2 linked regions of the Chelatococcus sp. HY11 genome follow. The protein of the gene in region 1 interacts with the protein of each later gene in a pairwise test. Links are inferred from orthologs where the notes say so. Each region holds a gene or a part of one and is shown on either strand. Other genes may lie near its edges.

Evidence for each region.
Region 2: the proteins of KIO74_RS02010 (region 1) and KIO74_RS04945 interact in binary tests that used the Escherichia coli proteins (3 or more experiments, as listed by UniProt). The link is inferred for Chelatococcus sp. HY11 from one-to-one orthologs.

The regions. Positions count from the first base shown.
Region 1 is NZ_JAHBRX010000001.1:404,466-407,776, forward strand. The notes cover bases 65-3,060. They hold KIO74_RS02010 (2Fe-2S iron-sulfur cluster-binding protein), read left to right. Parts: upstream 65-1,400; coding sequence 1,401-1,721; downstream 1,722-3,060. Other genes in these bases: KIO74_RS02000 (apolipoprotein A-IV repeat region-like domain-containing protein), read right to left, coding at 65-653; KIO74_RS02005 (Hpt domain-containing protein), read left to right, coding at 977-1,351; KIO74_RS02015 (universal stress protein), read left to right, coding at 1,916-2,341; KIO74_RS02020 (Spy/CpxP family protein refolding chaperone), read right to left, coding at 2,432-3,001. Outside these bases: more of KIO74_RS02000, read right to left, coding at 1-64. UniProt on the Escherichia coli protein: Ferredoxin are iron-sulfur proteins that transfer electrons in a wide variety of metabolic reactions. Although the function of this ferredoxin is unknown it is probable that it has a role as a cellular electron transfer protein.
Region 2 is NZ_JAHBRX010000001.1:1,037,232-1,040,477, forward strand. What follows is about bases 2-2,932. They hold KIO74_RS04945 (HesB/IscA family protein), read left to right. Parts: upstream 2-1,237; coding sequence 1,238-1,627; downstream 1,628-2,932. Other genes in these bases: KIO74_RS04930 (cysteine desulfurase), read left to right, coding at 2-176; KIO74_RS04935 (SUF system Fe-S cluster assembly protein), read left to right, coding at 332-700; KIO74_RS04940 (VOC family protein), read left to right, coding at 703-1,140; KIO74_RS04950 (TfoX/Sxy family protein), read left to right, coding at 1,656-2,012; KIO74_RS04955 (DEAD/DEAH box helicase), read right to left, coding at 2,116-2,932. Outside these bases: more of KIO74_RS04930, read left to right, coding at 1-1; more of KIO74_RS04955, read right to left, coding at 2,933-3,246. UniProt on the Escherichia coli protein: Is able to transfer iron-sulfur clusters to apo-ferredoxin. Multiple cycles of [2Fe2S] cluster formation and transfer are observed, suggesting that IscA acts catalytically.

The sequences.
Region 1 (3,311 bases):
GACAAATTGACCACTGCCTCCGAGGCCAAGGTTTCCGGCTGGGCGAGACGGACGGCGACCCCTGTCATGGCACGCGCTACATGGCGCATTTCCTGCGTGCGCAGGCTCAGGATGGCCAGCACGAAGAATAGAAGCACCGGGCCTATCAGCAACACGCCCATCAGACCCCAGTCAGTCGGGGCGAGGGTTGTGAGAACGCTCTGCACACCATTGGCGGTGATGCCATAGCGTGCGTTGAGGAACGCGCCCATGGCAATGAGCCAGCACAGCGATGCCAGGGCCGCGAACCAGAGGGGTTCCCGTGAAGGCTTCTGCTGCAAGGTCTGGAGCAAGGCGCCGACGGACTGGCGGTCATCGTTGGCGACGCGGGAGGGATCCGGCGCGATAACGGCTGCGGGGCGGGGGGGATCAATATGGTTCGGCCCGGGGCGTGCCGGTTCGGCGGGCGCGGCGTCCCGGCGCTTGCTCGCGAACATGTCGTCATCCCGCGTGTCGGGTAGCCGCGTGTCCTTCGGATCCTTGAGGTCCTTGGAATCGGCGGTTTTCGCCTGGGAGCTCGGCGCCTGCATGTCCGCTACGTTCAGCGTCAACGCCTGTTCAAGCGCCGACAAAGCTTCCTGCGTCGGATCAACGAGTTTATTTTCTTTGGCCATGTCGCCGCCTCGCATCGCCCCCAATCTCACGCGGCGATCAGGGTGCCTCCTCCCCGATCTTACTGACTGTCGCCGCCGCTATCGGCAAACATTCAGCAAATACCGCTGTTTACCATGAGAGCTTAACCCCCCGACGCCGCAATTGAAACCCGAGGCAAGAGGCAATTGAGAGTTTCGTTAACGGCTTTTTTACCCTTTTTGGCGCTCTCGATCCATGCCGCTGTCGGTCGTCGTCGAGCTTGCGAAGAATGTTGATGGAGCGGCGATAGCGCTGCATGGTGCCCCAGTCCGTGTGCAATATCTGCATGAACAATGAGCGTGTTATGAGTGAGCGATTCGGAGAGGGCCCCCCGGCCAAAGATGCTGTGGATATTGACGAGGCCTACCTGGATCAACAGACAGGGGGCGATCGCGAGCTCGCGTGCGAGATCATCGGCCTCTATCGCGATCAACTCCGCCAGCAGTATGCCGTCATCACAGGGCAGGGCGAGCTGCGCGCACGCTCCGACGCCGCCCACACCCTCAAAGGCTCTTCGCGCGCCATCGGAGCGTGGAAGGTGGCGGCCATCGTCCAGGATATAGAAGGCGCTCTGACCGAGCCCGCGACGCTGGAGCTCGAGATGCTCTTCCGGCGGTTCGATGCGGCCATCACCGCCGCGGACGCCGTGATGCAAGATATCCTGGCCCGCCCGACATGATCTGGCGGTCGTCGATTGCTCGTTGTCTTCAAGTGCCGAAGGACAGATTATGACAGCCGTGACTTTCGTGGATGCCGCCGGAACGGCGAGGACCGTCGAGGCCAATGTTGGCTCCACGGTGATGGAGACGGCCATCCACAACGGGGTGCCCGGCATCGATGCCGAATGCGGTGGAGCCTGCGCCTGCGCGACATGCCACGTCTATGTCGAGGACGCCTGGTGGGATCGGGTCGGCCCTCCCGAAGGCATGGAGGAGGACATGCTCGACTTCGCGTCCGATGTGCAGCCAACGTCGCGCCTGTCGTGTCAGATCAGGATCACGCCCGATCTCGACGGCCTCGTCGTCCACACGCCTCCCCGCCAGGGATGAAGAGCGCTTACCACGATCCGGCTTCCATGTTGCCGATCGCGTGCGTCTGTCGGATATCTTCAGCCATCGGGTCGCGGTGCTGATATCGGTTTTTGCAAAGACAATTTCGTGCCCTGGTGTTCCCAGGGAAAGGGGTGACGGTCAATAGTCCAGGCCATGGAGCCGCGGCCGGGTCACAGTGACGGAGGCAATGGATGTACAAGAATATTCTGGTGCCGATCGACATTTCCGATGCCGGTTTCTCGCGCCATTCCATCGACAAGGCGGTGGCCTTCGCCAGTGCGACGGCGGGCTCGATACGCCTTGTCTATGTCAGGTCGATCCTGCCCGTGACCTTCATGGAATTCGTTCCGCCGGACTTCGACACGGAACAGCAGGAGACCGCTGAGACTGATCTTGCGGCGCTCGCAAAGTCGATCGTGGCGCCGGAAATATCGGTTAGCCACGTGGTGCGCCTCGGCTCGATCTACAATGAAGTCCTCCAGGAGGCCGAGGACATGAAGGCGGACCTCATCATTGTGGGCTCACACAAGCCGGCGATGTCGACCTATTTGCTCGGATCAAACGCCGCGACCATCGTTCGCCACGCCACGTGTTCGGTGCTGGTGGTGCGGGAGTAAGCACCTGCTCAACCAAGCATGGTCCGCGGCCAGCGGGCGCGGAGAATGGATCGAAGCGCCGAGGCGCTTCGATCCCTTTTGATCGCCGCGTCAGCCGCGATGATGAGGACCACGCTCGGGGCCGCCTCGACGGGGCCCGCCGTGCTGATCCATCATATCGCGCGCCATCACGTCGAAGCGCCGCTTCTGTCCGGCATCCAGGCTCTCGTAGAGCGGCGCGGCCGCGTCGGCCAGGGTCTGCATCGTCTTGGCGCGCTCTTCCATCATCGTGGCCCCGCGGCGGAGGCGCTCGATCATGTCCGGGCGCTCCTTCTTGCCGCGCTCCTCGCGCGCTTCGCGCCATTTGGCCATCCGCTCGCCGCGCTGCTTGGCGACATCCCGCACCGCGGTCTCCAGCGCTGGCCAGGATTTTTCCTGATCAGCCGTCAGCTTCAACCCGGCCTTGAAGCCCGCGAGGCGTGCATCGAGCAACGCTCCGCGATCTTCCGCCGATAGCCGCATGGGGCTGCGCGTGTGGTCCCGTGTCTGGCGGGTTTCCTGCTGAGGGGCTGCCCCCTGGGAGGCGCCTGGCGCGTTGGCGGACTGCGCATAGCTTGCCGAGAGGGCGCCAGAACCGGCGACGGTCAGTGCGGCAAGGGCGGCGATCATTGTCTTCTTCATATCAATGTCTCCTTCGAGCGAAGGAAAGATTGTGATGTAATCTGCTGATTTTCAAATTAAATTTCGGTAAGTCAACGTCACAATGCTGCCACGAAAATTAAAAATTTGTATATTTCCCCTTTTTTACTTTAATAAAATTATGTATATCGAAGTAATATTTGTTGCAAATTGCGTATTTTATGTTTCATTGTGTTTCGTGGTGTTTCAAATGTCGTTATGCGCGTAAATTTCAGTTCGAGAATTCTCGTCACGGTGATGTGTCTGCTTTCCTTGCTTGAGGCACTTGAACTCCAAATGCAGATATTGCCAA
Region 2 (3,246 bases), 630 kb from region 1 along the record:
TCATCGACCGGTCGGGGATAGCGGTCCGCGCGGGCACCCATTGCGCCCAGCCGCTTCTCGCCCGTTTCGGCACCACATCGACCTGCAGGGCCTCGTTCGGCCTCTACAATACCATCGCGGAGATCGACGCCTTCGTTGAGGCGCTCAACAAGGCCGAGCATCTGTTCCTCGACTAGCGGGGAGATGCGCGGGGCACTCCGCGCATTCGTTATCCGATTGAACAGGCGCGCCTAAGCGCCTACATCGGGATTGTGAAACGATAATCTTCGTCGATTCACAATGACCGTTGCCTGTAGAGGATGGACCGTTGACCCAGTCGCCCGCGTCGCCGATTGAGGAAGAAAAGCCCAATGCGCCGGCGGTCGCCGCGCCGTCGGCCTTGCCGGAGGAAGAGGTCGAGCGCCTGGGTGACGAGATCGTCGCCGCGCTCAAGACCGTCTATGATCCGGAAATTCCCGCCGATATCTATGAGCTTGGCCTGATCTACAGGGTTGATATCGCCGACGACAGGCACATCACGATTGACATGACCCTGACAGCGCCTGGCTGCCCGGTGGCCGGCGAAATGCCCGGCTGGGTCGAGAATGCCGTTCTGGCCGTCGGTGGTATCCAGGGTGTCACCGTCAACATGGTCTTTGATCCGCCATGGGATCAGAGCCGAATGTCGGATGAGGCACGCGTCGCGCTCGACATGTGGTAGCGATGCCAGACAAGCCGAAGTCATACAAGCCGAGGCTCGGTCGCATTCTGGAGACCGCGCTTTATGTCGATGACCTCGACCGCGCGGCGTGCTTTTACGGGGACGTGCTCGGTCTCGAGGCCTTGACCAGCGATACGCGTTTCTGCGCCTTCGATGTGGGAGGCGCGAATGTGCTGCTGCTGTTCAAGCGCGGATCGACGCTCGATACCGTGACCTTGCCCGGCGGGACCATTCCTCCCCACGATGGCCATGGGCCGCTCCACATCGCCTTCGCCGTCACCACGGCCGATATGCAGATATGGGAGGAGCGCCTGGCCGCCGCCGGTATCCCGATCGAGGGGCGGACCGAATGGCCCAAGGGCGGCCATAGCATTTACCTGCGCGATCCTGACGGCCATCTCCTGGAACTCGCGACACCCGGCATCTGGGCGAGCTATTGATACGCGCCCCCTCGACCTCGCCGGACAGAATGCCTATCTTTATCCCTGACAGAGAGAATCCCAGGGCCTTGAACCCTGCGTGAGGAGTAATGATGCGATGGGTGCACCTCGCCCGAAGCTGACCGTCATGAGCTTGACAGACGCTGCTGCCACGCGCGTGAAGCATTTGATGGCCAAGGCCAATCCACCAGCTGTCGCCCTTCGTATCGGCGTCAAGAAGGGTGGCTGTGCCGGCATGGAATATACGATGGACTACGCCGATACGCTGAAGCCGGGCGAGGATGTCGTCGAGGACAAGGGTGTCACCATCGCCATCGATCCAAGCGCGGTGCTTTTCCTGCTCGGTACGACGATGGACTTCAAGACCGACAAGATGAGTTCCGGCTTTGTGTTCAACAATCCGAACGAGACGTCAGCCTGTGGCTGTGGCGAGTCCGTCGCCATAACGCCCGCGCGTCCCGAGGCCCTGGCCGGCGCCTTGAGCTAGGGCCTCTGGCGGGCAGGGGACGCAAGCCATGGATGCGGCCGATCTCGGCGACATCTTTCAGGCTTTTGGCCCGGTGCGGGTCAAGCGGATGTTCGGCGGTCAGGGGATCTATCGCGGCGATCTCATGTTCGCGCTTGAAGTCGACAGCACGCTTTTCCTGAAGGTGGACGACGGCAGCAAGCCCTTGTTTGAGGAGGCTGGCGCGTTGCCCTTTTCTTACAAGCGGCAGGACGGGCGCATCGTGGTGATGTCGTTCTGGAGCCTGCCCGATTCAGCGCTCGATGATCCAGCGGAGGCGGCTCGCTGGGCCGAGCTTGCCCTCGCAGCGGCGAAACGCTCTCAAGCCGCATCCCGCGGGCGTGGACGGGCGGGCAGGGGCTCCTGATCTCTTCGGCTGCGGCCTCGTGATGAGATCAAAGCGGCAGTGAGCATCCCATCGGACAAATAAGCCCCTGGATCAAACCGGGGGGCTTTGTTCTGATGGTTTTTCAGTCGTCGGCTACTGTCGCTTTTTTCGGCAAGCGAACTTCCTGTAGGACGAAGGCCGGGACGTGGTCACCGAAGCCTACGAAGCTCGGTCCGTCATCATCATGGCGGCCCCGGCGTCCATCCCCACGCTCATACCGGCCCGAGGCGGGCTTCTCCGTGGTGGGCTTTGAATGGTGAGGGCGGGGCGGCGGGCTGTCAGCGGCTTTCGGGCTTTCGCCCTCGTGCCGACGTCCGCGTTCCTTGCCTCCGGTGGCACCGCTGTCGCGACCACGGCCGTCGCGGGACCGGCGATCCCTGCCGCGTCCCCCACGCCGGGGCTCTTCGTCCTCGGCGTTAGGATCGAGCGGATCGCCTTCCCAGGCGATAGGCTGGCCGGTCATGCTCTCGATCGCGGCCAAGGCCTTCGCATCAGCCGAGGTCACGATCATCGCGGTGTGCCCGGCACGACCGGCGCGGCCCGTGCGGCCGATGCGGTGGACATAATCCTCCGGATGATGGGGCACATCGAAGTTGAAGACGTGGCTGACATCGGGGATATCAAGGCCCCGCGCGGCCACGTCGCTCGCCACGAGCAACTGAACGTCGTTGCTGCGGAAGCGCTCAAGCGCCTGCGTCCGCGAGCGCTGGTCCATGTCACCATGAAGCGCCACGACGCTGAAGCCATGGCGTTCGAGCGAGCGATGCACCACCGCGACGTCGCGCTTGCGGTTGCAAAAGATGATGGCATTCTTCAGGTCCACCGCACCGCGGATGAGGTTGCGCAGAACTTCGCGCTTGTCATGCTGTTCGCGGCCCGACGCCACGAGACGCTGCGTGATGGTACTCGCCGTCGAGGAGGCGCGGGCGACCTCCAACTTCACCGGATTGTGCAGGAAGGTATCGACGAGCCGCTGGATTTCCGGCGGCATGGTGGCCGAAAAGAACAGCGTCTGGCGCGTGAACGGCACCATCCGGCAGATACGCTCGATATCCGGGATGAAGCCCATGTCGAGCATGCGGTCGGCTTCGTCGATGACGAGCACCTCGATGCCCGTGAGGAGAAGCTTACCACGCTCGAAATGATCGAGCAGGCGACCAGGGGTCGCGATCAGCACATCGACGCCACGCGTCAGCTTGGCATCCTGATCGCC